Regions from separate parts of the Arthrobacter sp. UYEF21 genome, predicted to be linked through region 2. Evidence: predicted binding sites of a transcription regulator. Region 2 holds the regulator's gene; the other holds the start of a gene.
The links. Region 2 encodes LexA, which represses DNA repair genes until DNA is damaged. Its sites were predicted from a motif close to TCGAACANNTGTTCGA; they were not measured.
Positions count from the first base shown of each region.

Region 1: the regulator LexA is predicted to act here: its motif matches at 4,488-4,503, upstream of ABIB27_RS02655 (DUF6504 family protein).

Region 1 covers NZ_JBEPNF010000001.1:538,285-547,432, reverse strand. The annotation lists gene thrS (threonine--tRNA ligase) at 1-444, opposite strand, end outside; gene ABIB27_RS02660 (DNA polymerase III subunit alpha) at 602-4,090, opposite strand; gene ABIB27_RS02655 (DUF6504 family protein) at 4,087-4,419, opposite strand; gene ABIB27_RS02650 (hypothetical protein) at 4,584-4,973, shown strand; gene ABIB27_RS02645 (chorismate mutase) at 4,976-5,296, opposite strand; gene ABIB27_RS02640 (VOC family protein) at 5,316-5,738, shown strand; gene ABIB27_RS02635 (SOS response-associated peptidase) at 5,767-6,516, opposite strand; gene ABIB27_RS02630 (mycoredoxin) at 6,637-6,894, shown strand; gene ABIB27_RS02625 (S-(hydroxymethyl)mycothiol dehydrogenase) at 6,979-8,064, shown strand; gene ABIB27_RS02620 (MBL fold metallo-hydrolase) at 8,061-8,744, shown strand; gene ABIB27_RS02615 (lipoate--protein ligase family protein) at 8,765-9,148, opposite strand, start outside.
Region 2 covers NZ_JBEPNF010000017.1:35,106-44,253, reverse strand. The annotation lists gene infC (translation initiation factor IF-3) at 1-373, opposite strand, end outside; gene ABIB27_RS16070 (DUF1844 domain-containing protein) at 762-1,148, shown strand; gene ABIB27_RS19500 (hypothetical protein) at 1,303-1,509, opposite strand; gene ABIB27_RS19495 (hypothetical protein) at 1,562-1,816, opposite strand; gene ABIB27_RS16060 (SseB family protein) at 1,874-2,770, opposite strand; gene priA (bifunctional 1-(5-phosphoribosyl)-5-((5-phosphoribosylamino)methylideneamino)imidazole-4-carboxamide isomerase/phosphoribosylanthranilate isomerase PriA) at 2,780-3,526, opposite strand; gene ABIB27_RS16050 (CG2302 family histidine operon protein) at 3,580-3,738, opposite strand; gene hisH (imidazole glycerol phosphate synthase subunit HisH) at 3,739-4,470, opposite strand; gene hisB (imidazoleglycerol-phosphate dehydratase HisB) at 4,467-5,093, opposite strand; gene ABIB27_RS16035 (histidinol-phosphate transaminase) at 5,153-6,271, opposite strand; gene ABIB27_RS16030 (LysM peptidoglycan-binding domain-containing protein) at 6,355-6,669, opposite strand; gene lexA (transcriptional repressor LexA) at 7,182-7,928, shown strand; gene ABIB27_RS16020 (ATP-dependent DNA helicase) at 8,034-9,148, opposite strand, start outside.

The DNA.
Region 1 (9,148 bases), on a different contig from region 2:
CTTCATGGCCTCGCGGGCTTCGTCCTCGGACACCACCCGGCGGACGAACTTCTGGTTCTGGTTAATGATCTTGAGCATCATCTTCTCGAGGGTCTTGAGGTCCTCGGGGGTGAACGGCTCGGCGACGTCGAAGTCGAAGTAGAAGCCGTCGGTGATGTACGGGCCGATGCCCAGCTTGGCGGCGGGGCGGAGCTGCTGTACTGCCTGGGCCATCACGTGGGCGGTGGAGTGCCGGAGCACGTTCAGGCCGTCCGGGGAATCGATGGTGACGCCCTCGATCCGGGCGCCCTCGGGCAGCTCCTGGTCCAGGTCCTTCAGCTCGCCGTTAACGCGGGCCACAACAACTTCGCGGCGCTCAAAGAAGAGTTCCGCACCGGTTGTCCCGGTAGTCACCTTGGTCTCTTCGCCATCGACGATGAGGGTGATCTGCTGGGCATCTGACACGGGTGTCTCCTATTCAAAGTTTTAGGCTTCATAGCTTGCGGCATACGGGGACCACAGCCAGCCATCGCCAATGCTATCGGTTCCGCCAGAGGCCCACCAACGGGACCCGCGGTGCGCTGCGGTGCGCTGCCACGCCGTAATCCTGCCCGGCCGCCCATCAGCCGCCCATTCCGGTGATGGCGAGGCTTCGGCTGATTCCGTCGAGGGGATGCGGCACATCGGTACCCGCCACCCGATCAGTCGGGAACGGCAGGGTATCCGCTTGGCTAAGGTCCCAGGCCATGCTGGCGCTCAGGCTGATCCCGCGTGGACCAGTCCGCCGTGTGGTGCCGCGGATGAGCAGCAGCCTGGTGCCGAACAGGAGCAGCCCCGCCTGTTCCTGTGCTTCATGGAAGAACACGGAGTCGATGCAGCCGGTGCCGTCATCGATGCTGATAAACACCACCCGGCGCCCGCCACGCATGGGCGGGGTCTGGGTGGCGATGCGCACCCCTGCCACCATAACCTCTGTACCGTTTCGCAGGCCCAGCAGTTTATCGGCAGTGACCACACCCAGCCTGTCCAGCATGGGCCGGTAGCTGTCCATCAGGTGCCCGCTGACGTCAATGGCCATCAGGTCAAGTTCAGCCCGGACGTTTTCAACCAGGGTTGGCGCGGGAAGCCCGGGTTTGACGTTGCGGAGCTCCACATCCCCCAGCGGCAGGGAGAGCTGGCCCTCAATGACTTCGATGCCCTTCCGCGCACTTCCCGCGGACTGCATCCTCTGCAGATGCTGGACAAGGTCTGCCCGGTTGGCACTCCCGCCTGACTGACGGTGCAGGGAATCAAAAGCACCCAATTGCGCAAGCCTCTTGATGCTTGGCTTGGTGAGCCTGGACCGTGCCCTGAGGTCGGCAAGGGAGTCGTAGGGCTGGCCGGCGGCTATCCGTTTGAGCTCGGCGCCGGAGAGGCCATAAATCCCGTTGAGGCTCAGCCTGATCCCCAGCTTCCCTGCGTCAGGTCCGTCCGTGACCCGTTCCACCCGGTACTCGGCGTGGCTGTGGTTGATATCCAGCGGCAGGATGGGAATGCCCAGCCGGCGGGCCTCGGCCACCAGCAGCCGCTTGGGGTACATACCGGGATCGTGCTCCCACAGCCCGGCCAGGAACGCCTCGGGATGGTGCGCCTTGAGCCAGGCCGACTGATAGGTGGGAACGGCAAAGGCAGCACCGTGCGCCTTGCAGAAACCAAAGCTGCCAAAGGCTTTCAGGGTTCCCCAGACCTTGTCCACCACTTCCGGGGAATACCCCTTGATCCGGGCCTCCCTGCGGAAGAACTCTTCCACCTTCAGTTCGGGGACCTCACTGCCAAGGGCGCGCCGGAACTCATCGGCCCGCGCCAGGCCGCAGCCGGTCATCACGTCGAAGGTTTTCAGGATCTGTTCATGGAAGACAGTGACACCATGGGTTTCCTGGAGCACTGGTTTCAGGTCAGGGTGCGGATAGACCTCAGGCGCGAAGCCGTGCCTGTGCTCCAGGAAGGGCCGCACCATGTCAGATTTCATGGGCCCTGGCCGGAACAGCGAAATGTCGATGATGAGGTCGTTGAACTCACGCGGGGCCATCTTGCCGATCAGCTCACGCTGGCCGGGTGACTCGATCTGGAAGCAGCCCAGGGTGTGGGTGCTGCGGATCAGTTCGAAGGTCGGTTCATCATCCAGTGGCACGGCATTGAGGTTGATGTGGCCGTTCTCGGCAATGTAGTCCGGGCCGGTGCCGTCAGAACCGGCCGGGTGGGCGCCGGCCGCCACCACTTCAGCTTTGGAAGGATGGATCCGGATGACTTCCCGGACAGCAAACGCCATGGCGCTTTGCATCCTTACCCCCAGGACATCCAGCTTGAGCATGCCCATGGGATCCATGTCATGTTTATCGAACTGGCTCATAGGCAACCCCAGCCCGCTGGGCTGGACCGGGGTCCGGTCAAGCAGTGTGGCATCGCCCAGGATCACCCCGCACGGGTGCATGGAAATATGCCGGGGCAGCCGGTCCAGCCGCTCCGTGAGGTCCACCAGCAGGTCCAGCTGCTGGTTTTCGGTGAGGCCCCGCTGCTCCACCCGCCCCGCAAACTCCCGCAGTTCAGGTTTCTCAACCAAAGCTTCCCGGAAATTTCGGGCCGAGAAACGCCACAGCTGCTTGGCGATCTCACCGACATCGTCATCATCCATACCCAGCGCCATACCTGCATCCCGGACCGCGCCGCGGGCCCGGTAACCGTTCTGCATGCTCATCAGCGTGACCCTCTCGGCACCAAACCGGTCAAAGATCCGCCGGTACACGTTGTGCCGCTCGGCGCTTTCAACGTCGATGTCGATGTCCGGCAGCGTTGCCCGGTCCTGGGACAGGAAGCGTTCGAAGATCAGGTCATGCTGAAGCGGATCCACTTGGCTGACATCAATCAGGTAGTTGACCAGGCTGGACGCCCCGGAACCACGGGCGGCTGCCCGTACCCCCATGTCCATGATCATGCGGGAAACCTCCGCCACCGTGAGGAAGTAGGAGGAGAATCCAAGGTTCCGGATGATTCCCAGCTCGTGCTCCAGCCGCGAGCGCATTTGCTTGTGGGCTGGGCCTGCTATTCCCGGAAACCGCCTGCCGATCCCGGCCTCACAGCGCTGCGCCAGTTCAACGTGTGGGTCCTGGCTGATACCGATGACTGACGCCTCCGGGACCACAGGCTGCTTCCATCCCATGTCAGCCACCGGATCCATCCGGCAGTAGTCGGCGAGCGCCTCAGTCTGCGCCATCAGCTGCTTAAGGTCAGCCGTGCCGTACCCCGCGGCGCGGATGATTTCCTTGCCGAGCTGCAGCATTTGTCCTGATGTTTTGAGCCAGGCCTGCCCGTTGGGCTGAAGGAGCGGTTCGGTAGCGAGTTCAGGCAGGGACTTCAGCGTGCGCGCCGAGTCGAGGACATCAGCCGTGGCGGCACCGTCTTCGGCACAGTAGCGGACAGCATTAGTGAGCACGGCCGGGACGCGGTGTTCTTCGGCGAGTTTGAGCATGCGCACTGCATGGGCGGTGCTCACAGGCGCACCGGGGGCGGTCAGCTGGGAAACGACTTCAGCCACCAGGGTCCCTGCGGGCATGGCTTCGAGCCAGCCCTTGAAAAGGGTACGGGGGCGGAGGTAGCGACGGCCGCCCATGGCCCGGCCGACGTCGGAAGCCGGGCCGATCAGGACTGTCAGGACCGGCTTCAGCGTTGTGGGGTCAAGCGTCCGTGAGGCGAGTTCGGCGCGGGTGACTGCCACAGGCACCGCTCCCCGGGCTTTGCCCGAGGTGCGGGCATGGGCGTCCGATACCAGCCTGCACAGGGCGCGGTAGCCCGCCCCGTTGTTGTGACCCCGCGCAAGCACCACCACCCGGCCAGCGAGCTGGGTGCGGTGATCGCCGTCGTCGTCGAAGACCGCAAGGTCCACCCCTACGATGGGGTCGATGCCGGCAGCCATGCAGGCTTTGAGGTGTTTGATGGTGCCGTAGAGCCCGTCCCGGTCCGTGCAGGCGAGCGCTGTTGCCCCGTCTGCGGCGGCAACCTGGGCCAGTTCGTCAGGCCAGGAGACTCCATAGTGCGCGCTGAAGGCGGTGGAAACGTGGAGGTGTGTGAAGCTCATGCTGTTTTGGGGTGGAGGGGGTGGAGTGCGTCATGGATGCGAAGCAGCCTCCAGCGGCCGCTGCCCAGATGCCTGCTGAGGTCAAGGGTCAGGGGCTCCCCTGCGCCATTATGTGGTTCAGCACGGACCTGGACCCGCCAGATCTCATGGTCCACCAGTCCCGGTCCGCTGCCCAGCGGCGCACGGCGTTCCTCGGCCCACCATTCCCGGCGTTCGTACCACCGCACAGGTTCAGCGCACACCGAGTAGTCCCGCCCGGCCCACTGGAGTTTCAGCGGCTGGCCGGCCGGGGTGCAGACGACGTCCACGGACTCGCTGAACATACCCATGGACGCCTCCCGGACTGACTGAACTGGCGCAAAATGCTGCTGCAAAATGCTGCCGAACAACAGGATATTCGAATACATGTTCGAACAATTCCAGTCTACGACGGCGCCCCGACAAAACCTAGACAGGGGTGGACGGACGCGTCAGCAGGTAGCAGGATTGTGCCATGAGCACCCATGACGCACTCCTCAAGCACGTAAGCATCAAGGCCCAGGAAGAAACCCTCGTGGCAACCTTCGATATCGACGGCAACATCCCCGGGGCAGGTGCGTACGTGGTGGGGCTCGTGGCGGCCAGCCCTGATTTCTCATCCCAAAGACGGCTGGGCATTGAGTTCATGAACGGGGAGGCAATCGCCTTCTACTCATTCAGCCACGATCAGAGCGCCGAAGAGAATTATGATCTTGGCGGCGTGACGCATTCCGGCAACACCATCACGGGGAACTTTCCCATCGCCGCCGTTCACGGCCTGGGCAAGGGACACGTCATGTCAGCCTTCAGCGAGGCTGACGGCCGGGAATTCCAGTCCGGCGTCGCCGTTGAGGAAGCGCTGTAGCGTCAGCTGTTTTCTTTGTGGACCTTCATCTCGAGTTCGATGAACCCCGAGATCATGGCCCGGTACGTGGATTCCACGATGTCCGGATCAATGTCCTTCTTTTCCGCAGCTCCCCGGACGTGCTCAATCACGCGTTCCACGCGACCGGGGGCGCGGACTTCAGCGTCGTCCCCCTTCAGGGCTCCGGCGATCCGGATCAGGCGTTCACGCCGGGCAATGAGCGAGACAATCTGGTCGTCAACTTCGTCGACCGCAATCCGAACCGCAGCGAGCTGTTCCTTGTCGGCCAAAGCATCCCTATCGTTTCCTTGAATTGTTGCCATCCTCTGACAGTATCGAAGCATGCAGCCCAGAGTCGACTTCATCTCATTAGGTGTCCGAAGTGTTGATGCCTCCCGCCATTTCTATGTGGAAGGCCTTGGCTGGCCTGTGCACCTCGAAATGCCAGGCGACGCAGTGTTCATCCAGGTCAACCACGGCTTGGTCCTTTCCCTGTGGGACGCAGGGCAGATGCACGCCGAAGCAGGGGTTGGCGCCCCTGGTCCGGTCCCGCGCATCACCCTCAGCCACAACCTGGCCAGCACCGATGAAGTGGACCGGGTCATGGCCGAAGCCCGGGCCGCGGGCGCGGAAATCGTTGCCGAGCCCGTCACCCAACCGTGGGGTGGGTACAGCGGTTATTTCGCCGATCCGGACGGCTTCCGCTGGGAGATTGCCTACAACCCAACCTGGGAAGTGGACGACGACGGCAAAGTCACCGTCTAGGGCATCGTCACCCCTTTGAACCACGCCCCTAGAACAGCGCCTCCACAGGCCGGATGAGTTCCGGGGAATTGTTACGCACGTTCCCCACCCCGGTGCCCACAGAATCCACGTGCCAGTCGGCGGCGACCTCCTTGACATGGGCGCGGACGAGGTCCACGAGGAAGGCGGCGTCATCGATCTGCGGGTCAAGCCACGACGCCATGGTTGCGCGGTCCATGGGCAGCGGCACCCGGTCGTGCAGGGCGGTGAGTTTGCCGAACACCGTGGACTCAGCACCCGGCGGCGGGGTGTCGGCAGTGAGGATGGAGGTGGAGAGCATCCAGCGGGCGGGATCGCCGTCGGCCTTGGCCGGGTCCTTCCACCACTCATACAGGCCGGCGAACACCAACCCGCTGCCTTCGCCCGCATGGACGTAGTAGGGCTGCTTGGCCTTCCCGGTCCCCTGCTTCCATTCGTAATACCCGTCAGCCGGCACAGCGCACCGCCGGGACTTGACGGCCTTGCGGAACGCCGGCTTCTCCAGCACGGTCTCGCTCCGGGCGTTGATCATCTTCGGGCCGATGCCCGGATCCCTGGCCCAGGAAGGGACCAGGCCCCATCGGGCAACATGCAACTGCCGGACCGTGCCATCCTCGATCAGCCGTTCCAGGACAATGGGAACGGGGTCCGTGGGCGCCACATTCCATGACGGCGGAAGGTCCACTTCCTCCTCCAGCTGGGCGTCAAAATCAGCCAGCAGGTCACCCACGGCCCGGGCCATCACATAGCGTCCACACATGGCACCAGCATGCCATCACCGGTATGCACTGTCATCCGCCGCCGCCGACCCGGGGAATAGTCCCAACCGGGTTACGGTTGAGGAGAATGAAACCCCCTTCAACAACTTCAGGAGCGCTCTGTGGACTTCACCCCCGAGAACGGCACCATCACCATGTTTTCCACCACCTGGTGCGGCTACTGCAACCGGCTGAAGAAGCAGCTGGACGCGCAGGGCATCGGCTACACGGAAATCAACATCGAAGAGGTGGACGGCACGGCCGAACTCGTGGAGCAGCTCAACGGCGGCAACCGCACCGTCCCCACCGTGCTCTTCCCGGACGGCACCGCCGCCACCAACCCTTCCGCCGCCGAAGTAAAGAGCCGCCTCGCAGCCTGAACACGGCGGCGTATGTGGTAGACAGAACGGGACCAACGTCCGTGTTGGTCCCGTTCTTGTCTATCTGCATTGAGGGAGCCTTCCGTGGTCCATAAAGTCAAAGGTGTCGTAGCCCGCTCCAAGGGCGCCCCGGTCACTCTGGAGACCATCCTGGTCCCGGAACCGGGTCCGGGCGAGGCCCTGGTGGACATCCTCACCAGCGGTGTCTGCCACACCGACCTGCACTACAAACTGGGCGGCATCAGCGATGACTTCCCGTTCCTCCTGGGCCACGAGGCCACAGGCGTGGTCAGTGCGGTGGGCCCCGACGTCACGGACGTTGCCCCCGGCGACCGCGTGGTCCTCAACTGGCGCGCCGTCTGCGGCAACTGCCGGGCCTGCAAGCGCGGCGAAGCCCAGTACTGCTTCAACACCCACAACGCCACCCAGAAAATGACCCTCGAGGACGGCACCGAACTCTCCGCCGCCCTGGGCATCGGCGCGTTCATCGAGAAGACACTTGTGGCCGCCGGCCAGTGCACCAAGGTGGATCCCGACGCCGATGCTGCCGCCATCGGCCTCCTCGGCTGCGGCGTGATGGCCGGTCTCGGGGCCGCCATCAACACCGGTGGCGTCAAGCGCGGCGATTCCGTGGCTGTCATCGGCTGCGGCGGTGTGGGCGTTGCCGCCATCGCCGGAGCCGCGCTCGCTGGTGCCACCACCATCATCGCCGTCGACATCGATGCCAAAAAGCTGGAGCGCGCTCTGGGACTGGGCGCCACACACACCGTGGACTCCTCGGCCTCGGACCCGGTGGAGAAAATCCGGGAACTCACCGGCGGCTTCGGCGCTGACGTGGTGATCGACGCCGTCGGCCGTCCCGAAACGTACAAGCAGGCGTTCTACGCGCGCGACCTCGCCGGCACCGTCGTTCTGGTGGGCGTCCCGACGCCGGACATGACCCTTGAGCTGCCCCTCCTGGATGTCTTCGGCCGCGGCGGATCGCTGAAGTCCTCCTGGTACGGCGACTGCCTGCCGTCCCGGGACTTCCCCATGCTGGTCAGCCTCTACCGGCAGGGCAAACTGGATCTCGATGCCTTTGTGACCGAGCGGATCACCATCGACCAGGTGGAGGAAGCCTTCGACAAGATGCACTCCGGCTCCGTGCTGCGATCGGTGGTGGAGCTGTGACCGCGGCTCCCGTGCCCGCTGCGGCGCCGGAATCCGGCGGTACTCTCCGGATCGAGCGCCTGGTCACCTCAGGGACGTTCTCGCTCGACGGCGGCACCTGGGACGTGGACAACAATGTCTGGCTCGTGGGCAACGACACCGAATGTGTGGTTATCGATCCTGCACACGACGCCAAGGCTGTTGCCGCGGCAGTGGCCGGCCGGAAACTCAAGGCGATCCTGCTGACGCACGGCCACGACGACCACATCCGTTCCGTGGGCGATTTCTGGGATCTTGTCCAGGCCCCCATCCATCTCCACGAGGCCGACTGGATGCTCTGGAAGAGTGTCTACCCGGACGTGGAACCTGACGTCCGCATCAGCCACGGTGATGTGATCGAGGTGGCAGGCGCCAGCCTGACGGCCCTGCACACTCCGGGGCACTCGCCGGGTTCGGTGTCCTTCCACCTGGCTGACGGGCCCGATGGCGAGGGCACAGTCTTCAGCGGCGACACCCTCTTCCAGGGCGGCCCCGGAGCAACGGGCAGGTCCTACAGCGACTTCCCCACCATCATCGAATCGATCAGGACCTGGCTCCTCCCGCTCCCTGCCGGCACGGTGGTCCGGACCGGGCACGGCGACACCACCACCATCAGAGCCGAAGCCCCGCACCTGGATGAGTGGATCGCCCGCGGCCACTAGGGCTGTCCAGCCGGAGCGGGCTACGCTTCCCTGCCATACACGCTGCTGAAGCCGGCGTGCCGGAGGGTAGCGTGGCCCGCGTACGCGGCAACTACTGCATCCTCTACCGCCTGGACAGTCAGCCCCGGCACAAGATCGTCCGCGGCGCCGGCAGTGGCGGGGTCCCAGTTTAGGCCAAGCGCTGCGTAACCCGCCGTCAGGACGCCGCGGATGGGGGCCGAGTTTTCCACCACAATCACTGAACTGAACAGCCAGCCGCCGCTCACCACGCGCTGCGCCGTGCCAACAAGCTTGATCCGGTGCGTCGGGTCAGCCCTGTGTGTACCGTGGACGCTGAACTCCCCCGGGCAGTACTCGCCTGGAATCTCCCCGACTGCGGCTTGCACGCCAACGTTCCGCAAGGC
Region 2 (9,148 bases):
AGCGCTGAAGCAGGCGGATGCCCATTTCCGGACGCTGCTGCTCGCGGCCACGGAACTGGATCATGGCCTTGACCTTGTCACCTGCACCAAGGAAGCGCAGTGCATGGCCGCGCTTGGTCTCGTAGTCGTGGGTGTCGATCTTGAGTCGGAAGCGGATTTCCTTCAGAACGGTGTTCGTCTGGTTCTTCCGGGCTTCACGTGCCTTGACTGCGGCCTCGTACTTGTACTTGCCGAAGTCCATCAGCTTGCACACCGGAGGCTTGGCCTGCGGTGCAACCTCAACGAGATCAAGATCGGACTCGGCAGCCAAACGAAGGGCATCCTCAATACGGACGACTCCTACCTGTTCACCTGCAGGGCCGACCAGCCGCACCTCGGGGACGCGGATACGCTCATTGATTCTTGGCTCGCTAATGTTAAGGCTCCTGTGATTGAAATGGTAATCCACCGGCAAATAGAGAAGGCCCCCAATTGCCGGAGCAATCGAAGGCCTCAATGATCGGGTGCACGGTCCTCTTCAAAAAGGCTGTGCGCAGTACTCCGGGCCCAACGCCCAGTGAACTGTCCGACCGGTACCCGGCAACCTTGCTTCCCTGGAATGACTTCCGGTGGGAAAACGGCTGACGCGGGTGGGAGAGAACTCCGCTTGCAAACTGCATGCCATTCTACAGAAAAAATCCCTCACGACGCAGCGTGGCGCCGGCTGGACCCTAACACAGCAAAATAACGACACTCAGTCGGTCTGTGACAAGCTTACCAGTATGAGTACCCCAGACAGCAATTCACACGTTTTCGAGGCCGCCCCTGCCGAGGCCAACATGAGCCGGCAAATCCGCGACATCTCCGAGGTGCCGGCCATAGAGGTCATCACTACCGCCGCCGTTCACCTGATGAGTGCAGCAGCAGTCAAGCTTGGCCTCGCCGCCGAGGAAAATGCCGAGGAACTGAAGGACCTGGACGAGGCCCGCAAGCTCATCACCGCCCTCGCCGGCCTGGTGACGGCAGCTGCCCCCGAAATCGGCTCCCAGCACGCCGGGCCGTTGCGCGATGGCCTCCGATCACTGCAGTTGGCCTTCCGCGAAGAGTCGTCGATTCCGGACGCCCCGGGCAAGGGCCCCGGAGAAAAGTACACGGGCGCAGTCAACTGACCTGCCCCGGCAACTCCATAAATTAATGACGACGGCGGGCGGACCAGGGCGGTCCGCCCGCCTTCGTCGTTGGTTCCCTTAGTTTTTGTCCAGATAATCGCACTCCCGCGCCGGAAAAGGGACAGTATCTGGACAAAAACTCGGGCAGGACAGCTCAGGCGGCCACCAGGCGGCGCCGTACGGCCTGAAGCAGCAGTCCGACCAGCCAGAGCACGAAGCCAGCCCCGCCCACTGCTAAAAACCCGCCGGACGGGCCCATCCCATCGATGAAGACACCGGCAGGGGGCGCCCCGAGCGCCACACCCGCGGTCAGGGCGGAGCCGTACCAGCCGATTGCCTCGCCGCAGCGGTCTTCGGCCAAAAGGTCTGCGACTTTAACGGCCCGGCCAAGGACGTGGACACACCCACCTCCTTTAGCCCAGGACCGTGAAACCGCTTGTGGCCACCACGGCTCCGGCTGCGGGCCCGATCAGAAGGACCATCTCGCTGGCGAACGAGTCCAGCGCAAAAGCGGTCCGCCGCCGGGTGCCATCCGCAAGGACGCCAAGGGACTGGCGGAGCACGCTGAAGATGGGGAGGGCCAGCAGGCTGCCGATGAAAACCAGCGGCAGCAGCCGTTCATAGCAGGCGTGCAGCACCACGGACCAAATCACTGCTTCGGACCCCACCGACGGGATGAGGGTCTGCCGCGTGGGCCACGGCGGGCCCTCCCCGCTGACCGTCAGCTACTGAACTGCGCGCCGCAACTTAATTTCAAGCGAATCGACCCGCTCACCAAACAATACATTTCGCGACCAGGCAGCCTGCAGTCCAGCCACCAGTTCCTGCACCGCGGCCGCATCTAGGCCATCCTTGAGGTATAGCACCACTTGCAGTTCCGGTCCTGCACCACCGCCGGAGAGCCTCGCTCCCCCGCCGGTGACGGCTGCAACTCCGGAGCCGGGGAGCAGTTCGATGTTCCGGACCGACCGGAATCCGGCGGCCGCAGCAGCCATTTCGGCGGCCAGCGCGGAATCGGTGTAGGACGGAACCCAGCCCTGCTGCTGTGCCAGCGCCCAGACGGCCGGCCGCCGGACCACCAAGGTGACATCGGAACCGGGATCCAGCACCAGAAGCTCTGCGCCTTCGGCGACCGCTGAGAGGGCGGCCCGGGCTGCGTAGACGGCGACCGGGCGGGCTTCAGGATGCCAGGCTGCCAGCTGATCTACCGAGGTGAAGGCAGGCATGGCTGTCCGGCCGTCGGCAGCCTTCAGCGTGACCAGCGCCATGTCGGCCTGCTTGTCCGCCTTCAGGCCATCCACGCCCTCTGCCTCCGCGCCGAGCCTGGCGATGATGGGGATAAAGACCCGCGCAGTTGCGAGGGAAGCAACCACCGATGCTTCGTCGCCGCTGCCGTCAACCAATGCCCTGACGGCGGTGAGGTAGCCAGCGTCGGCCGTTCCGTCGTCGTCCTCGAAATTGTGGATCTTGCCGTCGTCCCCGGCCAGGCTCCGGCCCTCCCAGGGCCGGCCGGCCGAGTCCGCAGATCCGCCCGCACCGGCAAGGGCAGCCGCGATGTGTCCGGGGAGGTGGCGCGTCACCGGCGGGCTGCCGGCCGCATCCGCGTTGGGCGTGCTGTCCACGGGATCCGGCTAGCGGCGTCCGGCGACGTCAAGGGCTTCGGGCAACGTGAAGGCACCGGCGTAGAGCGCCTTGCCAACGATCGCGCCTTCAACACCCAAGGGGACCAACGACCGGAGCACTTTCAGGTCGTCAAGGCTGGAGATACCACCGGAGGCGACCACAGGTTTACCCGTCTTCTCCACCATCTGACGCAGGAGCTCCACGTTGGGCCCTTGCAGAGTGCCATCCTTCGTGACGTCGGTGACGACATAACGGGAGCATCCGGCCTCTTCCAGGCGGCCCAGAACCTCCCAAAGGTCGCCGCCTTCCTTGGTCCAGCCCCGGCCCGCCAGCGTTGTGCCGCGGACATCAAGGCCGACGGCGATCTTGTCGCCAAAGCGCTCGATGGCCTTGCGCGTCCATTCCGGGTTCTCCAGGGCTGCAGTGCCCAGGTTGACGCGGGCCACGCCGAGATCCAGCGCCGCCTCGAGGGATTCGTCGTCCCGGAGCCCACCGGAGAGCTCTACCTTGATGTCCAGCCGGCCTACTACTTCTCGGAGCAGTTCGGCGTTGGAGCCCCTGCCGAATGCGGCGTCGAGATCCACCAGGTGCACCCATTCAGCACCCTGCTGCTGCCAGTTGAGTGCAGCCTCCAGCGGTGTGCCGTAGCCTGTCTCACTGCCGGCCTCCCCCTGAACCAGTCGTACGGCCTGGCCGTTTACGACGTCAACGGCGGGCAGGAGTTCTAGAACCGGCAGATCGGTTGCGGTGGTCATCTCAAATCCTCTTCGGGTTGTGGTGCTGGTGTAGCGGGCAGACAATGTGTGGGCTATTTCCCGGGGAGCGTCAGCAGGTACGCGGCCAGCAGCGACGTCCCCGCCAGCACGTAAAAACCAATCTGGATCCAGAGCGGTTTGCCCTGCTGGCGGAAGGACAAGGCGCCGCCCACCATGATGCCGGCCAGTCCCATCAGGACGATGGACCACATCTAGGCGGTACCCGCGGCGGCCGGCTTGCGGAGGCCGTCCACCCAATTGCGCAGCAGCCTGGCGCCGGCGTCTCCTGATTTTTCGGGGTGGAACTGGGTGGCGCACAGCGGCCCGTTCTCCACGGCGGCAACAAATCGCGCGCCGTGCTCGGACCAGGTCACCAGCGGGGCCGTCATCCGGGGCTGGATGACGTCGAAGTTCCAGTCCTGGACACCGTAGGAGTGCACGAAGTAGAACCGCTGGTCCTCGACACCGGCGAACAGCTTGGAGCCTTCCGGAACCTGCACGGTATTCCAGCCCATGTGCGGCACCACGTCGGCAGGAAGCAGTTCCACCTTGCCTGGCCATTCCCCCATGCCTTCGGCTTCGGTGCCATGCTCAACACCGGCTTCAAACATCACCTGAAGACCCACGCAGATTGCCAGGACGGGCCGGCCGCCGGCCACCCGCCTGCCAATCAGCCGGATTCCGTCCACGGCTTTGAGCTCACGCATGACGGTTTCGAAGGCACCAACGCCGGGCACCACCAGGCCGTCAGCGTTCAGCACATCTTCCGGCTTGGAGCTAAGGATGACCTCGGCGCCCGCCCGTTCAAGGGCACGCACGGCCGAGCGGACGTTCCCTGAACCATAGTCCAGAACGGTGACAGTGGGCTTACCTTCGGGCGATACGGTTTTTTTACCGGCGGCCGGATCGATCACGGCGCCGTCCCGGAGGACCTGGCCCGTCACAGGGCACCCTTGGTGGAAGGGATTCCCTCCACGCGGGGATCAGGTTCGATGGCGGCACGCAGGGCACGGGCAAATGCCTTGAACTGGGCCTCGACGATGTGGTGGGGATCGCGGCCCGCGATGACGTTCATGTGCAGGCAGATGCCTGCGTGCAGCGTGATGGCTTCAAAGACATGGCGTGTCAGTGACCCGGTGAAGTGGCCGCCGATCAGGTGGTATTCCTGGCCGGCGGGCTCGCCCCCATGCACCAGATACGGACGTCCGGAGACATCCACCACGGCGTGGGCCAGTGCTTCGTCAAGGGGTACCGTGGCCTCGCCGAACCTACGGATGCCGGCCTTGTTGCCCAGCGCCGTGCGCAGGACCTCACCGAAGGTGATCGCGACGTCCTCCACCGTGTGGTGGACGTCGATGTGAATGTCACCGGTGGCCTTGACCGTCATATCGATGAGCGAGTGCTTGCACAGCGCCGTAAGCATGTGGTCGTAGAACGGAACAGACGTGTCGATGTCCGAAACGCCTGTGCCGTCGAGGTTGATCTCCACGAGCACTGACGATTCACTGGTGGCACGCTCCATGCGTGCGGTCCGTGACTCGGCAGCGTTCGATCCGGTGGAACTCATGGTCATATGTCCTTAAAGCGCAGGAGTGAGGGACGCCCCAAGGCGCCGGTACTTCAAGTTTAGGCCGGGAGCTTGGCCTGGTTGGTCAGGATGCCCTCCAGGGAAGTCAGGAAGGCTGTTGTTTCCGCCTCAGTTCCCGCAGTGACGCGGAGGTGTCCGGGGATTCCGACGTCGCGGATCAGCACCCCCGCATCCAGCAACTGTTGCCACACCCCGTGCGGGCTCTCAAGCCCCCCGAAGAAGACGTAGTTCGAATCAGAGGCCGCGGGCTTGAGGCCCATCCGGGTCAGCTCAGTAACGATGCGGTCCCGCTGTTCCTTGATGTCCCGGACGTCTGCCATCAGCGCAGTCCGGTGCTGAAGTGCGGCGAGGGCAGCCGCCTGGGTGATGGCAGAGAGGTGATATGGCAGCCGGACCAGGCGGAGGGCGTCCGTGACTTCAGGCGCGGCGGCCATGTAGCCCAGGCGCGCTCCGGCAAGGGCAAAGGCTTTGCTCATGGTGCGCGAAACAATCAGGCGTTCCCGTCCGGGCAGCAGAGTGAGCGCGCTGGGTGTTCCGTCGTGCGCAAACTCGTGGTAGGCCTCGTCTACGATCACGATGGTCTGGCTGGCCTCACCGGCGGCGTAGACAGCTTCCACTACGTCCAGGCCAAGGCCGGTACCGGTGGGGTTATTAGGCGAGCACAGGAAGACGATGTTGGGTTGAAGCTCCTTGACCTGCAAGGCAGCGGACTCGGCGCTGAGCCCGTAGCCCTCTGCGCGCTGCCCCACTATGTATTCGGTGTCCGTGCCGCTGGCAAGGAGCGGGTACATGGAATACGTGGGCGGGAAGCCCAAAGCCTTGCGGCCCGGACCGCCGAATGCCTGCAGGATCTGCTGGAGTACCTCGTTGGATCCGTTGGCCGCCCAGATGTTGGTGGCGTCGAGCCCGTGACCGAGGTATTCGGCCAGCGCTTCCCGGAGGTCGGTGAACTCACGGTCCGGGTAACGGTTGAGCCCTGCCACCGCTTCCGCCACTGCCGCGCTGATCGCGGCCTGTACTTCGGCCGGAACGCCATGGGTGTTTTCATTGACGTTCAGCAGGATGGGGACATCCAACTGAGGGGCACCGTAAGGGGTCAGTCCGCGGAGATTGGTCCGGAGTGGAAGTCGGTTCAGACGCTCTAGCTGGTCATTCACCTGAACAGTTTAGTTCCGAAGCACACACCCGGAAAATGTGACGTCTTACTGGGCCTCGTTGGACATCCGGCCGGTCCCGGCAGCTACTGGGCGGGGACGAACAACTGCTGGCCGGGCACCACGCCGCCGGAGGTGAGGTTGTTCAGCTGAACGATGTCTGCGATGACGTCGCGGGCGTCCCGCTGGGGCACTGCGGTGGCGGCGATGGCCCAGAGTGACTGCCCGGCCTGGACCGTGACGGTGACCGTAGGCGTCACGGAGAGATCGGCGGCAGAGTCGGCCGCCTTCGCCGGAGAGTTAAGGAACCCGGCAAGCGAGAGCAGAACCGCAGCCAGGATCACCAGCGGGATGCCGATGAGCACCACGCGACCCCTGCGGGTCAGGCGGAGCGGAGGCAATGGTTCCTTCCGCTGCCGGGACGCTATGGACTTCCGTGACGGGCGGGAGGTCCAGCCAGCCCGATCATCCCGAGGCGCCCACTCAGGTCCCTGCGCCGCCTCAAGCCGTGAGGTGAGGTGCTGGACGGAAACGAACTGCGGACGGGAGTCCTGCGAAGCAGATATAGCTGACATGAGATGAGCCCTCCTGGACCATACTGTGCTGCCCGGTGTGCCATACGCATCCCTTTCCTGTACCGGCTGAGCCGTAACACGATGCGAATATTCGAATCCGCAGACGACGAGTAGAACACATGTTCGAACTTTGCTTCTCCATTTTTAGCACTTATCAACGAATATTGTCGAGACTCGCTAGAACAAATGTTTGAAAAAGCCAAGTGGCTGGCCTACGTTTGGATCAAAGAACAACCACTCCTGTAGTTGATCAGCAGGGTCTGACAATCAATCAGCCCGGAGGTTCCACGCACCAGCGGCCGGACCGGAACCGGGGCAACCGAAAGGCATTGGCGAACATGGCAGCACCAGCCGCCGAGGGCAAGGCACCGCCACAGGGCCGCCAGGCCCAAAGGACTCCCAAGGGACTTACCGCCCGCCAGAAAAAGATCCTTGAGACGATCCAGCGTTCCGTCAATGACAACGGTTATCCCCCGTCCATGCGGGAAATCGGCGACACTGTGGGTTTGGCGAGCCTCTCCAGCGTCACCCACCAGCTTTCCCAGCTCGAAAAGTTGGGCTATCTCCGCCGGGATCCCAAGCGGCCGCGCGCCATGGAAGTCCTGATGCCCTTGACGCTGGATGGCGGCTCGGCCAAATCCCGCGGCTCAGCCAAACCGGCCGTCCTGCACAGCATCGGCGGAACGGTCACAGAACTTCCGACCGCCATGGACACGGCAATGGTGCCATTGGTGGGCCGAATCGCTGCCGGCGGACCGATCCTTGCCGATCAGGTAGTTGAAGATGTCATGCCCCTGCCCCGCCAGCTCGTGGGTCAGGGTGAGCTGTTTATGCTGCGCGTGGCCGGCGACTCCATGGTGGACGCTGCCATCTGCGACGGCGACTGGGTAGTGGTGCGCCGGCAGGCAGACGCCGCCAACGGGGATATCGTTGCGGCCCTATTGGACGACGAAGCCACCGTGAAAACATTCCGCCAGCGCGATGGCCACACTTGGCTGTTGCCGCAGAACACCCAGTACGAGCCTATCCTTGGTGATCACGCCACCATCATGGGCAAGGTCGTCTCGGTCCTGCGTTCCCTGTAGTACCGGCCGCTCTAGAACCGGCCGTTGCACTGCCGGCCGCGGCAGCGTACTGGCCGATGTCATACCGGCGCCGTGATACCGGCAGTGACGGTCGCTGTAGGACCGTCAGGCGTCTTTCCCGGCCAGCCTTTGGAGGGCGGCAAAGGCTGTCTTGCGGTCCGTGGTGGGCCAGAACGGCGGAAGCGCCGCGCGGAGGAACCCGGCGTACCGCTCCGTGGCAAGGCGTGAATCGAGGACGGCCACTACTCCCTTGTCCCCAGTCGAACGGATCAGCCGGCCCGCCCCCTGGGCAAGGCGGATGGCCGCGTGCGTGGCCGACACCGCCATAAAGCCGTTTCCGCCGGCCTGCGCAACGGCACGCGAGCGGGCAGTCATCAGCGGATCATCCGGCCGCGGGAACGGAATGCGGTCGATCACCACCAGCCGGCAGGATCCGCCCGGAACATCAACCCCCTGCCACAGGGACATGGTGCCAAACAGGCAAGTATCAGGCTCGTCAGCGAACTGCTTTACGAGCGCGGTCATAGTGGAGTCGCCCTGGCAGAGGATGCTGAGCCCCAGCCGCGGGCGCATTGCCCCAGCAGCCTCTTCGGCCGCACGGCGCGACGAAAAGAGGCACAGCGCGCCGCCGCCGGACGCCCGTATCAGTGCCTCCAGCTCGTCGAGGGCCTCGGGTGACGCGCCGCGGCCGGGTTTGGGCAAGTGCCCGGCCACATACAGGATGCCCTGCTTCGGATAGTCGAACGGCGATCCGACGTCGATACCCGTCCAGCTCGGAGCGCCCTCCCCTACCAGTCCCAGGCCACCGGCGGCAGGTTCGAACGCTGACCCAATGGCCAGGGTTGCCGAGGTCAGCACCACGGTGTGGCCGGCGAACAGACCTTCACGCAACTTGCCGGCGACACTGAGCGGCGCGACGTTGATCAACGCGGGAGAGGTCTCGTCAGGCTGCGAATAGCCCTGTTGGGGGTCGAAGGAACTGGCGCGGGAAAACCACACCACTTCGCGGTTCTCGCGGGCGACGATGAGCCGTTCACACAGTTCCAGGATCAGCATCAGCCGCGAGCGGGCAAGCTGCCGCCCGCCGTCGGCCGTTTGGCTGCCGTCACCCTTGGAATCTGACAGGGCAGCCCGGCAAGCCTCCCGCAACTGGTCCACGCAGTCCAGCTGTTCATCATTGAGTCCGTTGGGCAGGAGCCCGTCAGAGACTCCCGCCAGCG